2 linked regions of the Acidicapsa ligni genome follow. Each later gene encodes a partner of the first gene's protein in a complex. Links are inferred from orthologs where the notes say so. Each region holds a gene or a part of one and is shown in the gene's direction. Other genes may lie near its edges.

What was found.
Region 2: the proteins of OHL19_RS00985 (region 1) and OHL19_RS11000 are in contact, whole or in part, in a cryo-EM structure (PDB 9DDO), measured with the Escherichia coli proteins. The link is inferred for Acidicapsa ligni from one-to-one orthologs.

The regions. Positions count from the first base shown.
Region 1 is NZ_JAGSYG010000001.1:242,314-252,508, reverse strand. Bases 3,220-6,061 are described here. They hold OHL19_RS00985 (MotA/TolQ/ExbB proton channel family protein), read left to right. Parts: upstream 3,220-4,191; coding sequence 4,192-4,932; downstream 4,933-6,061. Other genes in these bases: OHL19_RS00975 (ExbD/TolR family protein), read left to right, coding at 5,566-6,006; OHL19_RS00980 (ExbD/TolR family protein), read left to right, coding at 5,089-5,526; OHL19_RS00990 (energy transducer TonB), read left to right, coding at 3,336-4,058. In the rest of the region: preprotein translocase subunit YajC, read left to right, coding at 100-420; protein translocase subunit SecD, read left to right, coding at 475-2,097; protein translocase subunit SecF, read left to right, coding at 2,190-3,146; OHL19_RS00970 (tetratricopeptide repeat protein), read left to right, coding at 6,194-7,030; OHL19_RS00965 (SurA N-terminal domain-containing protein), read right to left, coding at 7,511-8,587; OHL19_RS00960 (DsbA family protein), read right to left, coding at 8,699-9,658; OHL19_RS00955 (S9 family peptidase), read left to right, coding at 9,792-10,195. UniProt on the Escherichia coli protein: Involved in the TonB-dependent energy-dependent transport of various receptor-bound substrates. Protects ExbD from proteolytic degradation and functionally stabilizes TonB.
Region 2 is NZ_JAGSYG010000003.1:120,178-130,438, reverse strand. The notes cover bases 4,404-7,311. They hold OHL19_RS11000 (ExbD/TolR family protein), read left to right. Parts: upstream 4,404-5,600; coding sequence 5,601-6,023; downstream 6,024-7,311. Other genes in these bases: tolB (Tol-Pal system beta propeller repeat protein TolB), read left to right, coding at 7,011-7,311; OHL19_RS10995 (TonB C-terminal domain-containing protein), read left to right, coding at 6,131-6,898; OHL19_RS11005 (MotA/TolQ/ExbB proton channel family protein), read left to right, coding at 4,866-5,600; recN (DNA repair protein RecN), read right to left, coding at 4,404-4,579. Outside these bases: shc (squalene--hopene cyclase), read right to left, coding at 1-1,681; OHL19_RS11015 (4-hydroxy-3-methylbut-2-enyl diphosphate reductase), read right to left, coding at 1,731-2,759; more of recN, read right to left, coding at 2,885-4,403; more of tolB, read left to right, coding at 7,312-8,372; peptidoglycan-associated lipoprotein Pal, read left to right, coding at 8,447-9,208; OHL19_RS10980 (tetratricopeptide repeat protein), read left to right, coding at 9,316-10,261. UniProt on the Escherichia coli protein: Involved in the TonB-dependent energy-dependent transport of various receptor-bound substrates.

The DNA.
Region 1 (10,195 bases):
AAAATTTACCGAAGGTAGCGGGCCTTTAGGTCGGACGCTCCTGTGGCCAGGCCGGTTACATTAACCAGTCGGCCGGATAGATGAAGGGATTTTGTGTTGATGAGTTTTGCGATGTTGGCGGGTGGATTTAATTTCGGCCCGGGCGGTTCGGGTTTCTCTCTCCTTTTGCCAGTGCTGATGATTGGCGTGGTTTATCTGATGATGATTCGCCCGCAGCAGAAAAAGCAGAAGGTGTGGGCGCAGATGCTGTCCGATCTGAAGACCGGCGACCGGATCACCACGACAGGTGGCATTCGCGGCACAATTATCAGCATCAAGGACGACGCATTGACCCTGCGCATCGCTCCCGACGGCATCAAGATTGAGGTGGTGAAGAGCTCCATAGCTTCCGTAACCACCCAGGAAGAAGGAAGCAAGTAGCTACAATCGACGGCTGAATTAGCCGCCGACATTGTGCGTACTGACGATATAACCATGAAGAAAAATCTGAACGGCAAGATTGCAATTATCTTTGGCGTCCTGTTGGTATGCCTTTACGGCATCTTTGGCATTCCCAAAGGTGTAACGGGAGCAGCCATCACGAGTGCGATCACACAACGCATTCATCTGGGGCTCGATCTGCGCGGCGGCGCCCATCTGGTGTTGCAGGTGCACGTGAAGGATGCTGTAAGAGCGGACGCAGACAATACCGTGGCCCGCATCGAGCAGGATTTGCAGACGAATCATCTGACGTTCACGCAGGTGGTTCCGAATCCGGATTCCCCGCATATCATCACGGTTTCCGGCATCGACCCAACCAAGTCCAGCGATGTTCGCAATGAACTGAGCGACCGCTACGGCGTGGAATACGACATCGCAAGCCTCAGCGGCGGTAACGGCTTCACTCTTACCATGAAGCCTTCTCTACTGGCCGATCTGGAATCGAAGGCGGTTGATCAGTCGATCGACACCATTCGTGACCGCGTAGACCAACTAGGCGTAAGCGAGCCCGAGATTCAACGCTACGGATTGGGCGAAAACCAGATCCTCGTTGAGCTGCCGGGCATCGACAACCTGGACCGCGTAAGCGACATTATTCAGTCCACCTCGCGCCTTGAGGTGCATGAAGTGACTGGTGATCCGCAGGGCTATGCCAGCGAGCAGGAAGCATTGACCAGCGTGAACGGATCGCTTCCTCCGGATGAGTTGATACTCCACGGAGACAGCCAGGGCATCACTTCCGACTCCCAGGATCACGTCTTCCGGCTCAAGCGCGTTTCCATCGTCGGTGGACGCGACTTCCGCGACGCGAGTGCGATTGACTCCAGCGACACCGGCCGTCAGGGCGTGAACTTCGTGCTGACCAACGCAGGCGGAGAGCGCTTCTACGACTACACCTCCACGCACATTCACACCTACATGGCGATCGTTCTCGGCAGCCGTGTAAAGAATGTAGCCATCATCAACGGCGCGATTCGGGACAACGGCCAGATTGAAGGCCAGTTCAGCAAAGAGCAGATCGAGACGCTTTCCTTCACCCTGCGTACAGGCGCACTTCCGGCCAGCATCACGCAGCTTGAGGCGCGTACCGTTGGAGCTTCGCTCGGCTCCGACTCCATCAAGCAGGGAGTTGTAGCTGCCGTAGCAGGCATGCTGGCCGTCATGGTCTTCATGCTGATCTACTATCGAGGCGCGGGTATCAATGCGGATCTCGCACTCTTCCTGAACCTCGTGATCCTGCTCGGATTCATGGGCTACAGCCACGCTACTCTCACGCTGCCGGGCATCGCCGGAGTCATCCTGACCATCGGTATGGGTGTCGACTCCAACGTGCTCATCTTCGAGCGTATTCGCGAAGAGATGCGCGCGGGCAAAGGTCCTGCGCAGGCCGTGGATCAGGGCTTTGCTCATGCATGGATCACGATCGTCGATACGCACGTAACGACCATCGTTTCGGCAGCGATTCTGTTCATGTTCGGCACCGGTCCGGTAAAGGGATTTGCCGTCACGCTGACGTTCGGTCTGTTGGCGAATTTGTTCACCGCTGTCTTTGTTTCACGCGTGATTTTCGACTCGCATGTGAATCACAAGCTGGCAGGTCAAAAGCTCTCGATTTAGTGACTCGGCGAGTTGGTAGTTAGGTAAGTTAGCGGGGCGGCAGCGAATCTGGAACTGCCGTTCCGCCAAGAGATTGGGAAGGTATAGGAATCGTGGAACTCTTTCACAATGCAAATATCGACTGGCTGGGGAGGAAGTGGTATTTCCTCGGCTTTTCATTGATCTTCAGCGTGGCCGGCCTGATCTCCATGGGCCTGCATCTGGCGCATACCGGCAGCCCTGTGCCACTGGGCGTCGACTTCCGCGGCGGCACGCAGGTTCTGGTGCAGTTTCAGAATGATCCCGACGTAAACCAGATCCGCAAGGCAACTGAAGCTGCAGGCGTCAACGCGAAAATCGTCAACTATGACACCCCTGACAAGCGCGAGATGCTGATCAGTCTTCCTGAGCAATCCGATGCATCCGTGGATTCAGGACGGAAGCAGATCGTGGACGCGCTGCAGGCCCACTACGCCAATCATGCGACTGTCGTGAGGGTTGAGTCCGTCGGGCCAACCGTCGGGCAGCAGTTGGAGAAGCAGGCTGGCCTGGCGACGCTCTATTCGCTCATCGGCATGCTCATCTATCTCTGGTTCCGATTCGAGCTCATCTACGGCGTGGCTGCTGTTGTCGCGGTCTTTCACGACACGCTCATCACCGTCGGCTTCTTCGCTTTGTTCGATAAGGAGGTAAGCCTCACCGTCATCGCGGCCATCCTCACGCTTGTCGGTTATTCGATGAACGATACGATCGTTGTCTTCGACCGTATTCGCGAGAACCTGCGCCTGTCCCGTCGTGAGAGCCTCACAGACGTGGTAAACCGTAGCATTAATCAGACTTTGAGCCGAACTGTGCTCACTTCCGGATTGACATTCCTTACTGTGCTCGCGTTATATCTGTTTGGCGGCGAAGTATTGCGTGGCTTCTCATTCGCATTGGTCGTAGGCATTTTGATCGGCACGTATTCCTCTATCGCGGTCGCCGCTCCCATGCTCGTGGCCTATCAGGGATGGCGTGGCAGCAAGGGGAAGGCCGCAGTTTTGCCTTCAGCCAAGCGCAGCAAAGCATAACTTGCCGCATATGCAGGCCTCGTAACTTGCACTGTTTTAGCAGCATGTTTTGCAGTGAATGGGTCGTTCTGATATAGGTGAAACACGCTTATCTCAGCGCGGGATTGAACCGGTGAAGTGGCCGGGAACAAAATTGGAACCGTCGGTGTCTAAAGTTTAGAGAACCTAATACGAGATTCGAGGTCGGCCATGTTTGAAGATTCAACGTTCGAATCCAGCAACCGGATCAAAAAGAGAAACCCCTGGGTGATCGCCACATTTGCGATCAACATAGGAATCCTCGCCGGCGCGATCATATACCCTTTGATCAATTATGAGGCGCTGCCCAAGGCCTCGTTGGTTACGTTGCTGACGGCTCCTCCACCGCCGCCACCACCGCCGCCACCACCACCACCGGATGTTCCGCATCCGCAGGTGAAGCCTCAGTTGATGAACAATGAATTGATGGCTCCCACCAAGATTCCCAAAAAGATTGTGCAGGTTGAGGAAAAAGAAGCTCCTCCATCCACGAGCTTTGGAGTTGCCGGTATGGAAGGCTCAGCAGGCGGCGTAGCTGGCGGCGTAATTGGTAGCGTTTTCGGCACCGGTCCTGCGAAGCCAGTCGTCAAGCAGGAGCCTCCCAAGAAGGTCAACATCTCTCAGGGTGTCGCTACCGGATTGCTGATGCAGAAAGTTCTGCCCGTTTATCCAGCGATTGCAAAGGCAGCCCGCGTTCAGGGAACGGTCGTCCTTCAGGCGTCCATCTCCAAGACCGGTGGGATTATCAATTTACGCGTTCTGAGTGGACCTGCAATGTTGCAGCAGGCCGCAATGGATGCCGTGAGAAATTGGCGCTACAAGCCGTATCTTCTCAACGGCGATCCCGTTGAGGTAGAAACTACTGTCAACGTTGTCTTCAGCCTGGGTGGCTGATGCACTTCCTGGGTGACTTCGCGTCTAATCTGAAGTCACCTTCGCAATGTCCTGAATGTGCACCGACAACGGACGCATTCCCCTCGGTAGTTACTTACGCAGCATAGAACGCACCCCCAGGAGGAACGATTCAGTGATTCTCGCTCAATTTGCACATCTCGCCTCACACCCGATCAGCCTTGCCATGTTCCAGGACGCAGCCGCAGGCCCTGACTTCAGCCTCGTTGGTCTCTGGACCAACATGGGTTACTTCGCCAAGGGCATCGCAGTCGTGCTCTTCATCATGTCCATCTGGTCTCTCGCGGTCATGATCGATCGTTACCTTTACTTCACAGCAGCCCGCAAGCAGTCCCGCGAGTTTGCTCCTAAGGTCGCTGGCGCTCTGAAAGACAGCAAGCTCGATGAAGCGATCAAGATCGCCGATCGCAGCAAGAAGTCGCACCTTGCAGAAGTTGTCACTGCCGGTCTCCAGGAGTTCAAGAGCTCTGGCGGCGCAGTCAACGAAGAGACCATCGAGAGCTCCAAGCGCGCTCTTGAGCGGGCTGAAGCCATCGTGCATGCCAAGCTGAAGCGCGGTCTGGGCGTTCTCGCCACCATCGGCGCGACGGCTCCATTCGTTGGTTTGCTCGGTACGGTTATGGGTATTTTGAACGCCTTCCAGCAGATCGCAACCCAGAAGTCTTCGGGTATCGGTGCAGTCGCAGGCGGTATTTCAGAAGCCCTGGTAACGACCGCATTCGGACTGCTCGTGGCTATCCCGGCAGTTATGACCTTCAACTACTTCAGCGGACGCGTGGAAGCCTTCGACGTCGAGATGGATAACTCATCGAGCGAGCTGGTTGACTACTTCATCAAGCAGAGCCACAAGCGCTAAACCCGCCTGCGGACTGCCGAGCCGATACAAGTCATGAGCGGGATTCTCTTGCAGGCAGGGAAGCAAACACTTCCCTGCCGGCGTTTCTCAGAGACGATGCGTGACTCGGCTCGATGAAGAGCGATCAGATTTCATCGAAAGGCGTGGAGCACATACATGGGCATTTCAGTACGCAACGAAGGCGCCAAGGTTAACTCGAACATCAACGTCACCCCCATGGTGGACGTAATGCTCGTGTTGCTGATCATCTTCATGGTCATCACTCCGATGCTCCAGAATAAGGTCAACGTAGATCTGGCAAAGACAGATAATCCACAGCCCATGGCAGATGCGGATAAAGAAGACGCGATTGTCGTTGCCGTGACCCGCGACGGTACCGTCTATCTTGGGCAGGACAAGGTCGCGCCCTCCGAGCTTGGGGGCAAAGTACGCGACAAGCTTGCCGATAAGCCCGGCAAGGAGATCTTCGTACGTGCCGATGCACGTGCCAAGTATCTTGATGTTGAGAACGCGATTGATGATGTCCGCACCGCGGGCGTCGAATCTGTCGGGTTGCTGACCGAAAAACGGCAGACACCCGGGGCACCAGAGTAACCCGCGATACTACCGGGACAAATTCAGGGAGTTTATGACATGGCAATGACAGGTGGGTCTGGTCCTGGAGGAATATCCTCCGACATTAACGTAACGCCGCTGATCGACGTACTGTTGGTTCTTTTGATCATCTTCATGGTCATCGTTCCAGTCGTACCGAAGGGTCTGGACGCGCTGGTTCCCCAGCCGCCTAAAGATCCGCAAAAACAGCAGCCAGATAACGATCGCGCCATCGTGGTGTCAGTCCTGCACTCCAATGGTTCGACGGTTGCATACAAGATCAATCAGGACGACGTCGCCCGTGGAGATCTTCTGGCCCGGTTGACAACGATCTACTCAAATCGCGCAGAACGTGTAATGTTTATCAAGGGCGATGACGAAGTGAATTTCGCACAGGTCGCGGATGTGATCGATATTGGTCATGCTGCCGGTGTAGATCACGTTGGATTGATCACCCCCAAGATCGCTGCAGGACAGTAGCAGAGTAGCCCTTACCTAGTAGGCAGGGCTGCTTTTTTCTTGCTCTGCGCACCGAAAACGATGCGCAAAGCAAGTCAACCGGAATTATGCTCATATGTCTGGATACGGATACTCCCATCCGCTTCAGCCGCGCGGAGACACCAGGCGCGATAAAGCTGGCGACGACTCGAAGGAGAAGGATACGAACATGAATCGAATCGCACGTCTGCCGGTGCTAGCGGCTGTCCTGGTCGCCATGATGGTTTCGATGACCGGATGCGACCGTCTGAAAGCCCGGGACCAACTCAACAAGGGAGTAGAAGCGTTCAAGGCCGGAAGGTATGAAGCCGCTATTCACTTTTTTCAAAATGCCGAAAATCTGGACCCGAAGCTTCCGACCGCGAAGGTATTTCTTGCCACGGCCCTCTCACAGAATGTCGTACCAGGATTGACTTCTCCTGAAAATATGAAGACGGCTCAACAGGCCATCGACACATATCAACAGGTGCTTACAGATGATCCCACTGACATCAACAGCCTCAAGGGCGTAGCCAGCCTTTACTTCAACACCAAGCGCCTCAACGAAGCTAAGGATTGGCAGAAGAAGGTCCTAGCCGTTGATCCCAAGGACCCTGAAGCGGCCTACACCGTCGGCGTTATCGACTGGACGCAGGCACACGAAAACCTTCTGAAAGCATTACCCGCTGGCGTGAATGACGACGGTGTGGGCAATGTAAAAGCGATGGTAAAAAGCACTTGCTCTGAAATTCAGAAGCAGAATGGCCCGCTCGTAGAAGAAGGTCTGAAGTACCTCAATCTGGCCGTTCAAAATCGCCCCAATTATGACGACGCAATGCAATATCTAAATCTCGTCTATCGCCGCAAGGCAGACGTAGATTGTGGCGATGAAGCAGCCCGTAAGGCAGATGTCGATTCCGCAACGGACTGGAGCCACAAGGCTATGGGCACCCGTAAGGAAAACGAAGCAAAGAAGGACAAGGGCCCCGGCGGCATCGTTATGGATTCAAGCGGAAACATGAAGTAGCAGCATTCATCAAACGTATCAACGTATCGATCAAGAGAGCCTCCCGATTGGGAGGCTCTCTTGCATTTGGCCGAAGACACTAGATCACCAGCCCTAGATCTACAGATAGATATTGATATTGGCCGGAAATACCCACAGTCATAACCCACAGTCAACGCAATACCACGACCAGCAATGGTACTGCCGTTGTTTTCCTGCCCAGGGCTATAGACCCATGAACGTATAGATCATGAACGAAAGCGATGACCCCTCACCTGCGAGGGAATCGGCATGAGACTATAGCGTGGCTTGTACGGAGGGCGGACTGGACTGAACGGGCTGGCGGGAGCCAGGACCCGCAATCGACACCGGCTGTAGGATACGAGCGAAGCAGGCGGCCCCAGCAAAAGAATGCAGCAGAAGACAATCAGAAGAATCTGAACGAGGTATACGTCGCGATCACAAACGGTTTAAGCCGAAGGCGCAACCACAGCTAAGTCGTTAGCTTGCGCCTTGTTTCAGGATCTGCTCAGCATAGTAATTGTGAACCTTGGAATCGTTGTGGAGCATTTCGTAATAAGCGTTCTGCAGTAGCTGCGCATGACTATCGCGCAGAGTCTGGCGAATGGTCTGTCGTGTTCGCGGGTCCGTGATTTCTCTTTGGCCTGCCGGGCTTTTCTGTATGAGCATATAAAGGGCATAGCCAACAGTCTTGCGGCTGGAACCCTCCCCCTGCGTGATAGGAAGCACGTCTGTTGTCTGCCCCGCCTTTAGTTTGTCTATCGCGGCAAATACTTCAGGGTAAGTACTTCGAACAGAGGACTCATAAACGGGGCCAACGTCCCCGCCATTGTTGGCAAACTGATCCTCTGAGTAGTTCATTGCCAGAGAGGCAAAGTCGTCGCCGCTATCGAGACGATTGCGCAGCATCTGTATCTTTTTCTTGGCGTCCGCGTCGTTCATCGCCTTGCTGTTTTGGAGGTTGCTGACCTGCTTGGCCGGCTGGTTGGTAACGACAATTTCGGCCAGCCGATATTGCGGCTCAATCAGGTTGAACTCCGCCTTATGCACCGTATAGTAGTCGCTGATTTCCGAGTCCGTGACGTTGATCTTGGATTCGATTTCTTTATTGATCAGCTTGCTCTTGGTGATCGTACGCCGGATATCGCGCTTCAGTTCTTCGAGGGTGAGATTCTTTGCCTTGAGCTGGCTCTCAAACTCTTCCTGCGTATAGGGCGCTTTGAATTCAGTCAACTTGGCATTGACTTCTTCATCCGTAGCCACAAGATTCAGCTTCGCTGCTCGCTGCTGTACGATCTCGTCATCGATCAAGCCGCGCAGGATATTGAGGCGCACTATCGCGGCCTGCTCCGGTGAGGGAGCCTGCGGAGTTTGCCCCATACTTTGCTTGTAAAGGCGGTCGACATCCGCCTGCACGATCTGCTTGCCGTTGACAGTAGCCATCACTTCCGGCGACGGAGCCTGGTGGCAGCCGATAACGCCAACGGAAAGCAGCCCCGCGGCGAGAAAGAGCACGGGTACATTGCGAATTACAGAAAACTTCAAAGCTTGCGCCAACCGAACATCTCCTGGCTGGCAACATTTGATGGCGCAGCCTCAGGCAATCAGGATAAACCCCAGCCCCCGTTACAGAAAACTGGGAGGTTTCTATTTCCCGGAGCTATCTTCCTACTGCCCTAAACCAGGGGCAGGAGTCGGAGTAGTTGCCGGAGGCGGGGGAGGTTCAATCCCGGCTGCGCGTAAGGCACGATCAATCACCATCCAGACCTGCTCAGCGGGCAGCGCACCATTAATGTGCTCACCGTCGACGAAGAGGGAAGGCGTACCGTCCACGCCGAGGCTCTCAGCCTCTTTCATAGACGCGCGAATCGCTGTTTCGTCCTGCTTTTGCAGGCACGCATCCAGTTTGGCCGCATCGAGAGAGAAGATTTTCCCCTGCTCGCGCGCGATCTTGTCGAGCTCTACAAAGCTCTTTTGAGGATTGCGATCTTCGCCCGTGACCTCCTGGCCGTGAGCGTGCAGATAATCCACGTAGCCCCAATAAGCCTTGTCATTCTGATCGGCGATGCAGCCGGCGTTGACCGCAGCATGCATGGCCCAGGGGTGTAAATCGGTCAGCGGATCGTCCTTGTAGATAAAGCGAACTTTATCCTTGTAGCGCTCCAGGGTCAGAGGGAAAAGCTCCTGATGCATGCGCGCGCAGTAGGGGCATTCCAGATCGTCAAAATTGATGACCGTGACCTTGGCCGCCGGGTTACCGCGAATTGGGCGCTTGTCGACTGGAATATTCGATGCAGGAATATTGGCGAGGCTGAAGGTCTCCAGCCGGGCAAGGGAGTTATTGTCCGTAGAAATCAGGAAGTCCGTGCTCGTCGTGCGTGCTCCGCGAGAGATGGTAATTTGCAGAGTGTCGTAGCCAGGGATCGTGCCTGCCTTGCGCGCTCCCAAGGTCACGTTGTACTCCGGCGGCACGTTGAATTGCGAGCGAACGAGCACCTCAATTTTGCGAGCTAATACAGGATCTTTTACGCTGTTCGCATCTTTCGTCTCCTGCGCTTTGCAGCCTACTGCAATCGCAAAAACAAAAACTATCGATAACAAAGCTAATCGGGACGGGACAAAACGCACGTAAGAACCACCTTTCTTTCCCTTTTATTATCGCAGCAAGGGCGTTTTATGGCATTTCACGCCATTTTCGCCAGCCAGAAGCCCCGCAAATATTGCTCTCCAGGAAGCAGGCAAGGGATGCTAATCTCTGGCCATGCCTGAATTTACGTTGTCTCGATTCGTCTACCGCGGCCTGCTGGCTTTCGGATTGGTTGCTGCGTTGCTTCCCTTGAATATCTTTGCTGACACACCGGCCAAGCGGACTATTTCGCTGGACGATCTAGCCAGAATTGCGCGTGTCGGCAGCCCGGTCATCTCTCCCGACGGAACATTGCTGCTCTATTCCGTCTCGCGCATTGATACCAAAGAGGATAAGGGGCACTCCGAACTTTGGATGGTTCGCTGGGATGGCAGCAATGCCGTGCAACTGACGTTCGGCAAAGATTCAGCTTCGCGCCCCGCCTTCAGCCCCGACGGCAAATACATTTCATTTCTGTCCTCCCGCGCAGGTAAAGCCAAGGGAACCCAGGTCTGGGTGTTGAATCGCATGGGCGGCGA
Region 2 (10,261 bases), on another replicon or contig:
CCCATCCACCATCGGAATTCTGAATCATGCGAATCCACTCGGCGGCTTGCTGGATCTGGGGTTCATGATTGTCGATACCCATCGCGTCCAATCCGCGCAGAACCAGGAATGTCCCGTAGATGTAGTTCACACCCCAGCGGCCAAACCAACTGCCGTCGGATTCCTGTTCGGAGAAGATGAACTGGATCGCCTTTTCGACACGCTTGTCTTCACGCGAAAAGCCGTACGTAGCCAGCATTTCAAGAATGCGCCCGGTAATATCTACGGTCGGTGGGTCCAGCATCGCGTTGTGATCAGCGAATGGGATGTACTGGAAGATCATCTTGGTGTTGTCTTTATCAAAGCTGGCCCAGCCGCCGTTTTTGCATTGCATGGCAAAGAGCCAGTTGATAGCACGTTGCGAAACATCGTACTGATAACGCTCACGCGGATTCTCAACCTTGTTCAACGCCAACAGCACTTGAGCCGTGTCATCGGTATCGGGATAGAACTCGTTATTAAATTCGAAGTACCAGCCACCCGGCTCCGCATTGGGGACTTTAACCGACCAGTCGCCCTTGTGACGGACTTCTTTGGAGAGCATCCAGTCGGCGGCCTTGAGCATGCGCGCATCTGTGGATGGCACCCCAGCTTCCCCTAGAACGAAGACTGCATACGCGGTATCCCATACCGGAGACATACAGGGCTGCATACGGAAGGTTGGCTCAGAGTAATCCGGAATACCCGCGTCCTCGATGCCAAGCTTTTCAAACTCATCGCGGGCGCGAATAACCTGAGGATCGTCATCGGAGTAGCCCAGGCAACGCAGTGCCACAATCGCGTTCAGCATGGCGGGATAGATAGCACCCAGGCCGTCTGACATTTCGAGGCGTTCGAGCATCCACTTTTCTGCCTTACGCAGGGCCAGCTTGCGTAAGGGACGGATGTAAACAGCCTCTACCCAATGAAAAGCCCGATCGGCGATGAGGAAGAAATTGCGCCAACTAACAAGCTTCTTGCGATCCATGCGCAGACGCAGATTGGCATTCTCGCGACCACCGACAAAAAGCTCATCAATTCCCTGCTCTGCTGCAATCTTTTTGAAGGGCTTTTTGGCGTAAATGATCGAGAGTGGAACCAGGATTGCTCGGGACCAGGAAGAGATCTCGTAGATATTGAAGTAGAACCAGTTCGGCGCAAGAACAATTTCCGGCGGGATAGCAGGAACAGCGTCGTAGTCGTATTGGCCAAGTGCGCAGAGGTAGATCTTGGTAAAGGTGTTGCACTCGACTACACCACCGCTGGCCAGAATCCACTCTCGGGCACGAACAAGGATAGGATTGTCCGCAGACATCCCCATCAGCTTGCAGGCGAAGTAGCACTTCACTGCAAGCGAGATATTTCCGGGCGCGCCGGGATAGATGCTCCAGCTTCCATCGGCGTTCTGATAACGCAAAATCTCAGTCAACGCACGTTTCATTTTGCCTGGATCACCGCTTTCAAGCAGCGTATGCAGGAAAATATAGTCAGCCTCAAGCATCGAATCTGCTTCGAGTTCAGCAGACCAGTAGCCGTCGGGATGCTGCTCCGAGAAGATGTAATCGCACGAACGAGCCACCGCTGCGTCCACCTGAGAGATGTCCGCGTCGATGCGGCCAAACCGTGGTGCAGCGGGCTTTACGTTGGCTTCAAATTTACTCATGCGTCTCAGTTTCGTCTGGCTCTACAAGTGTCCCCGAATGCGGAGAGTTCTAGCGGACTGGAATCGACTGGGCGCCGTTCGCGCCACCGATAGCTTGGATGATCTCAGGCGGCAAACCGAAGCGCACATTTTCCGGCATAACTTCAACTTCTTCGACGCTGGAATACCCGTTTTGTTGCAAATAATTGATCACATCCTCGACTAGAACTTCCGGTGCGGAGGCTCCGGCTGTCACGGCAACGGAATTCACGCCCTCCAGCCACTTGGGATCAATTGCTGCGGAGTTATCAATGAGATACGCCTGAGTGCCGAGGTTGTTAGAAACTTCGACCAGGCGATTTGAGTTCGAGCTGTTGGTCGAACCAACAACCAACACCAGATTCGCTCCGGGGGCAACGTTGCGCACGGCAACCTGACGATTCTCAGTGGCGTAGCAGATGTCCTGCGTATGCGGCCCTACAATGTTTGGGAACTTTACCTTAAGGGCGTGAATAATATCGCGCGCCTCGTCGAGAGAAAGCGTGGTCTGCGTCAGATAGGCGACACGATCAGGATCGACCACGACCAGCGCTTCAACCTCTTCGACGTTGGAAACAACCTGCGTCGCTTCAGGAGCTTCGCCCAGGGTGCCTTCGATCTCATCGTGATCGCGATGACCGACGAGCACGAGCGAGTAGCCCTGCTTGGCGAACTTGACGGCTTCGACGTGAACCTTGGTCACGAGTGGGCAGGTGGCATCAATCACCTTAAGACCGCGTGCTTTACTGGCTTCGCGGACTGCAGGGGAGACACCGTGCGCACTGTAGATCACACGCTGGCCGGCTGGCACTTCTTCAATTTCGTTGACGAAGATTGCGCCCTTTTCTGCCAACTCGTTGACCACAAATCGGTTGTGGACGATTTCGCGGCGGACGTAGATTGGCGCGCCGAATGTTTCGAGCGCAATTTTGACAATGTCAATCGCACGAACTACGCCAGCGCAAAATCCACGAGGCTTGAGCAACAGAACGCGTTTTTGAGCCGCGCTGCTATCCGCGCGGCCAACGTTGGGAAGAGATTCCTGAGCTAAGAGTGTCACTCTCTGAGTATACCAATTAGTGACTCCCCTTCCCATCAGGGAAATGTAATAGGGGAATTCAAGCAGCCAATGGTCGTTCTAAGCGGTTGAGCGGGAACAGGTTGCGATCGGCGGGATACTGACGGTCAGCGGCTGGCTTCAATCATCTGACTGGCGTGCCGCTGGCTGGCCTCAGTAACTACTGCGCCACTGAGCATACGGGCAACTTCTTCGACCCGCATACGGTCATCCAGCAAACGAACCTGGGTCTTGGTGCGGCCGTGATCTTCGCGCTTTTCAAGCAGGAAGTGTTGATCTGCGAACGCTGCAATTTGCGGAAGATGGGTGACGCACAGCACTTGCTGGGCCTGGCTGAGTGTCTTGAGTTTCTGCCCTACAGCCTCTGCGGCGCGACCACCGATGCCGATATCGATTTCATCGAAAACCAGTGTTCTGGGTGCGACTGGCTTGCTGGAGCGTGTTGCGGCAGGCTTGCCGGTTCCCTCTTCGACAGTAACTTTGAGCGCCAACATGACGCGGCTCATTTCGCCGCCCGATGCGATCTCATGCAATAGCTTAAGTGGCTCGCCGGGATTAGTGGCAATGCGATACTCCACGGAATCCCAGCCATGAGAAGCCCATGCTGATTCGTCTGACTGCGGGGCGATGGTCACGGTGAATTGAACCTTCATGGCCAGGTCGTTGATCTGCTTCTCGGCAAGGCGCGCCAACTTCCCTGCTGCTGCCGAACGCAATCCACTCAAGGCCTGCGCTGCCGTCACGTACTTTGCGCGTGCATCTGTCAGGTCTGTCCGAAGCTGCTTTAGAATTTCGTCTCTATCCTCAACCTCGGCGAGCTTTGCGGCGACTTCTGCTCCAAAAGCGATTACTTCGTCGATGGTGCTGCCGTACTTGCGCTTGAGCCTGTCGAGAACAACCAAACGATCTTCGATTTCAGCCAGCCGGTCAGGGGATGCGTTAATTTTCTCGGCATAATCCCGCAGGGTATCGCTAAGGTCGTCCACGATGGCGCGGGCAGAGGTAAGTTGTTGCACCGCATCGGTAAATTTGGCATCGTAGCGGGCGAGCTCTTCTACGCTTCGCAGAGCGTTACGCAGAGACGACTCGGCAGAGGTATTGCCCTCGTAAAGCTGGTCGAATGCGCCCATGGCTGCTGCATAAAGTTTTTCGGCATTGGCCAGTACGCGCTTTTCGGTCTCTAACTGCAGGTCTTCGCCTGCGGCGAGCTGAGCTGCTTCGATCTCTTTTTTCTGATAGCTCCAAAGATCGACCATTCGAAGGCGGTCTTGTTCGCCCTGTTCGAGCTCAGCTAATTTTGCGGCTGCCCCGCGCCAGCGCGTGTAGGCTTCGGAGACGGTTGTCGATTCAAGGCTGGCGAACCGGTCCAGAAGAATTCGCTGCTGTACCTGGTCGAAGCTGCTCAGAGTTTCACTCTGCGCGTGAACCAGTGCGAGTTCAGGAGCAAGTAACTTAAGTACCGCGACCGTTGCGGGCTGGTTATTTACAAAGACGCGGCCTTTGCCTGTAACCAGAATCTCCCGGCGTAGAATGATTTCCGATCCGCTCCCGTCGATGCCATTTTCTTCTAGAATCGAATCTGCTGTCGCCGTTGCCTCGAAAACGCAGGAGACCACGGCCTTATCAGCGCCATGGCGGACTACTTCGGCTGAGGCTTTACCGCCCATGAGCAGGGCAAGCGCGTCAACCAGGATCGATTTGCCAGCGCCAGTTTCACCGGTGAGTAAATTTAGCCCCGGGCCGAAGACGGCTATGGCGTGATCAATGACAGCATAATTTTCAGCGCGCAGTTCGACGAGCATCGTTAAACCATTCTCCTGCATTTGGCCTGAAGTGTAAGGACGTCATACCAGTTGGCGAAAAATGCAGGATTCCGTGCGCAGCATACCATGCGGCAGCCCTGCTATTCGCTCAGAACACCGGCACAAGTGGCGACCGGAACCTTGTTAGCAACTTGGGGTAGTGCTACTTCATCTGCTAGCTTCATAGACGAGGTACACGCCGATTTTAGCCGCTGCCCTTGCCCTTTTTCTCCAGTCAGACGCGCCGCCTCCCCCTCCCACGCAGGGATCCAGCGCGATCGTTGAAATGCTCTCCAACAGCGGACCGGTGGCCCTAGCGGTGCTGCTCGTGCTGGCGATTGCCAGCGTTTATTCCTGGACGCTGATTTTTGGCAAGATGAGCACTTTCTCCAAGGCCACAAAACAGAGCCGCCGCTTTATCCGGACCTTCCGCAAAGCTACGCGCCTTCAGGAAATTGCCGCCAATACCGGTGACTACGCGCCGAGCCCGCTTGCATTGGTTTTTGAGGAAGTTTATGAGGCCTACAAGCGCCAGACTGGCGGCTACGGTCCGCCGCGCAATGTTGCTACGTTGGAGCGCTCTGCTCAGACTGCAAGCAGCGAAGCGGTTACTCGGCTTGAACAGAGACTGACCTGGCTGGCGACTATTGCTTCCACCAGCACATTTGTCGGCCTCTTCGGCACCGTTATGGGCATTGTGGATGCGTTTCACGGCCTGGGGACCGCCGGTTCTGCTACCCTGCGTGCTGTCGCGCCTGGAATTTCAGAAGCACTCATCACCACGGCTGCGGGCATCTTCGTCGCTGTGCCTGCCGGCATCGCTTACAACCAGTTCGCCGCTCGGCTGCGTGTTTTTGCGTCGGGGATTGATGACTTTGCGCGTGAACTTCTGAATTCTCTGGAAGAGATTCCACAGCGCGGCGCGAACCAGCCACCTCCTTCCCAGGGAGCGCGGGCAGGTGATCCTCGTTCGACAGACCCTCGCTCGACAGATCCGCGGCTCATGGAACGGGAGGTCTAAATGGCCTTTACGGGCAGCAACGGGCGCACACAGACATCGCTGGCCGAGATCAACATCACGCCGCTGGTCGATGTGGTGTTGGTATTGCTGGTTATTTTCATGCTTGCCGCACCAGTGCTGCAGTCGGGCATTGAAGTTGCTGTGCCCAAAACACGCACGGTCAAGGAGATCACCGAACAACGCCTGGTGGTTACCATAGCCAAGGATCAGACGGTTTTCCTGGGCGATAAGCCGGTGAATATCCACGAATTGGCGACGCAACTGCATCAATCCGGCGTAGATCCCGCTCACCAGGTGATTTATCTACGAGCGGATGAGCGCGTTCCTTTCGGCGCGTTTGCCTCGGTCATGGATTCTGTTAAACAGGCTGGCATTACCAACATCAGCATCGTTACCCAGCCACTCGAAACCAAGTCCAACTAGTAGATCTTTACCAACAGAAACAGGTCAGGAGCAAGAAGCTGCAGGTCAGCGAACAACTCGAGCCGGAATTCCTACGGGAGCCTATCGGCAAGCCGATGGTGAAGGCCGTGCTTTTCCATGGTCTGCTCGTGGGACTTGTTCTGGGCTATGGTTTTTTGAATGGGCTGTTTCCTCACAACACCTGGGGAGGGGCGACCGAGGGTGCGATCGCCGTGCAGCTAGTCAGCAGTGCCCTGCCTCTGCCTGCAGACCACAAGCCGAACGATAATGTACTGGCAACTGAAAAACCCAGCGAAGCGCCTGCGCCGCCCGCGCCTAAAGCACAGCCCACGGTAGACGAAAAAGCGATCCCCATCCCGTCAAAGATCGAGGCTCCTAAAAAGCCAGCGGCAAAAAAGCAGGAAGCCAGCAAAATACCCGAGCCTAAGCCGGTGGTTACCAGCAAGACTCCACAGCGCCAGCCAACACCGCCCAAGCAGGACAATCGCGCGCAATATGGCGAGCAGTCTTCAAGCGCGATGCAGCGCACGGCTCAGCCTGGCACTACGACCGTGGGAGCAACCAGCGTGACAGCATCGCCGGGCAGCCGGGGATTTAACTACCCGTGGTACATCCAGAATATTCAGCGAAAAATGCAGCAGAATCTCTATCGAGGCGAGGTTGATCCGCGGACGCCGGTAGGCTCCCGCACCTATATCACCTGGGTAATTCGCCGCGATGGCACTGGAATGGAGGCCAAGCTGGATAAATCCAGTGGTAGTCCCACTCTGGATCGAGCCTGTCTTAGAGCAGAACAGAGAGTTGACACTTTTGGGCCCCTTCCTTCACCACCAAGTGATCCACCGCCCAATGTCTCCTATTATTGTGAGTACTGAGTGTTATGAAATTCACGCGTGATCTGGATACAACGGTCGAAACAAGTTGTTTTTTGAGCTCCAGTCGAACGCAGCAGTAACCCTGTATTTTTGAGGAAGAGGACTGAACCGCATGACTGCAATCCTTCGCAAGCTTCCCCGAGCATTTTCTTGTTTTTTGCCTCTGCTCGCATTTGCAGTCAGTCTCCCTGTACTGCATGCGCAGGATTGGATTCGGACTGGCAGTAACCTCACCGATCAGCGTATCCGCATCGCGGCAGCCGATTTCAAACCTGTTGGTTCTGATCCGCAGACGCCATCGCTGAAGTCCACGTTTGACGCGACACTTTATAACGACCTGTCGAATGCTGGCATCTTCGACATGGTTTCAAAGAGCCTGATTCCGCCGGTTACGCCGGGCGCTCCTCAGGAAATCAATCTGCCGCAATGGGCAGCCGATCCGGCTAACGCGTCGATGGTCGCATTTGGAGCGCTATCTTCTACCAATGGCCGCCTGAGCGTCTACGGCTGGGTATTCGATGCCAAGAACCCAGGCAGTCCACAGATCCTGGGCAAGCAATACAACGAAACTGCCAACCAGGATAATGCCCGTTTGATTGCACACCGCTTTGCCGACGAAATTATCGCCCGTCTCGGAGGCGGTCTGAACGGCATTGCCGAGACCAAACTCTACTTCGTCAGCGCACGTACCGGCTCCAAGGAAATATGGGTGATGGATTACGACGGGCAAAATCAGCACATCGTAACCAAGCAAGGCAGCATCTCTCTATCACCGCGCATTTCGCCGGACAACAGCAGGCTTGCATTTTCGACATTGGGCAAAGAAGGTTGGACGATCCGCATGTTCTCGATGGACCTCGGGCGGACGGTGAGCTACCCTGCGGGCGTGGCGGGCGGCAGCAATCTTTCGCCTGCATGGTCTGGCGATGGATCCAAGATCGCTTTTTCGTCATCCCGTTCGGGAGACCCTGAAATATGGATATCGGATAGCAATGGCGGCAATCTGCGTAAAGCCACCTCTATCCGCGGTCCGGATGTTTCGCCAACTTGGAATCCGAAGACCAATTCTCAGATCGCCTGGGTCAGTGGGCGCACCGGTCTGCCGCAGATTTACACTATGGATGCGGATGGTACAAATATTCAGCGTATGACGGATGGTGGTTATGCCATCTCACCTTCGTGGTCGCCGAACGGGCAGTTTCTCGCATTTTCCTGGAACCGGAAATACGGCCCCGGCGCTCCCGGCGGACAGGATATTTATGTGATGGATATCGCATCCAAGCGGTGGCTGCAACTGACGCATGAGGCTGGTAGCAATGACTTTCCCAGCTGGTCCCCCGATGGCCGCCATGTTGTATTTCAACGCGAGATTGGCAAGCAGGTCGAAATCTGGACTATGCTGGCAGATGGCACGGAACAGCACCAACTAACACACTCTGGCAAGGACTCTATGCCAAACTGGAGTTGGAAGTAATTTCGGTTCCGGAGTAGGTTATCGGCGCCTTGTATGACAAACAGATTTACAAATTTCGTTGTAAGGAGAAAAACTTGAACTCCAAATATCGTGCTTTCAACCGCACAGCTACGGCCTTAATCCTGCTCATGGCTACATTCGCAGTGATCGGATGTGGTAAAAAGAAATCCTCCTCGTCCAATGCCGCACCACCGCTCTCAGGGCCCCCCCCCACGGCACAGTTGACCGCAACTCCTTCTACGATCACCGCTGGCGATCAGGTTGTGCTTTCATGGCGCGCCACGGATGCGACAAACGTCTCTATCGATGGCATTGGCGACGTCCCCAGCTCTGGCGTCAAGACGGTCACTCCAACTACCTCGACCAGTTACCATCTGATCGCGCGCGGCGATGGCGGGTCGGCAGACGCAACTGCGCGGGTCACGGTAAATGCAGCCCAGATGGCTGTTGCAGTACCGCAGGATTCCTCGGCGTCAAACATGACGGCGGACGAGCAGTTCAAAGCCAGCGTACAGGATATTTTCTTCGACTATGACAGCTACGATGTACGCCCGGAGAACCAGGCCGCTCTTTCGAAGGCCGCCGCATACCTGGCGACAAACTCTCGCATTCACGTCTTAATCGGCGGGTACTGCGATGAACGTGGCTCGAATGAATACAACCTGACTCTGGGTCAGAGCCGTGCGAACTCGGTCAAGCAGGCATTGGTTCAGGCCGGTATCGCAGCTGATCGCCTCCGCATTGTCAGCTACGGTAAAGAGAAGCCATTCTGCAGCGAATCTACCGAAGAATGCTGGCAGCAGAATCGTCGCGCCGGCTTCTCCATCGACAGGTAACGAAATCGCAATTGGCCACTCCATAGTTACAATGAACGAACGACGCGGCAACCTGGATACAAATCCGGTTGCCGCTATCTCCTTCACAAACAGAATGTGAGAATCTGATGCAATTAATCGATCACCGACGTATCTGGCGTTATCGCTTTGCGGCTCTGCTTCTTGCGGTGCTGTTTATTGTGCCTCGCCCTGCACACGCAGCTTCCAAGGAAATCATTGAGCTGCAGACTCAGGTGCAGCAGTTGCTTGACATGGTGCAGCGTCTCCAATCCACCGTAGATTCGCGCTTCGGACTGGTGCAGCACCTGGTGGAACAGAGCACGGACAGCGTGAATCAGATGAATGCTACCGTCGCCACGATGCAGCAGAAGCTGAATGCGCAGAATGAATCAACCAACGGCAAGCTGGATTCGGTCTCCGGCCAGGTGCAGTCGCTGAATGACTCCCTCGATGAGATGAAGACTCGTATCGCAAAGCTCGACAAACAGCTTCAGGATATTCAGTCTCAACTCCAGAATGTACAGGCGCAATCCACTGCGACAACGGCGACCATGCCAGGTGGCATACCGCCTCAGCAACAGGGCCAGCCAAACGGAGGTCAACCTATGGGCGGGCAGCCGATGCAGGATGGCGGAGGAGCGCCGAATCCCGGCATCCCCGACGCTGGAGCATCTCAGGCTCCGCCGCTTCAAGAGACATATCAGAGCGGCCTACGCGATTACAACGCCGCAAAGTACGATCTGGCTTTCTCCGAATTTGGCGATGTACTGCACTATTATCCGCAGGATGACCTGGCTGGAGATGCGCAGTTCTATGTCGGCGAGATCGCTTATCGGCAACAGAAATATAAGGACGCAGTCAAATCCTACAATGCTGTTCTGGAGAATTTTCCAGGCAACCGCAAAGCACCCGCAGCCCAGCTTCGCAAAGGTCTTGCTCTGATTCAACTGAACCAGAAGGACGCGGGCGTCCACGAACTACGCTCCTTGATTCAGCGGCATCCGCAAACTCCGGAAGCCCTACAAGCGCGAAGCAAACTGAATGCACTCGGAG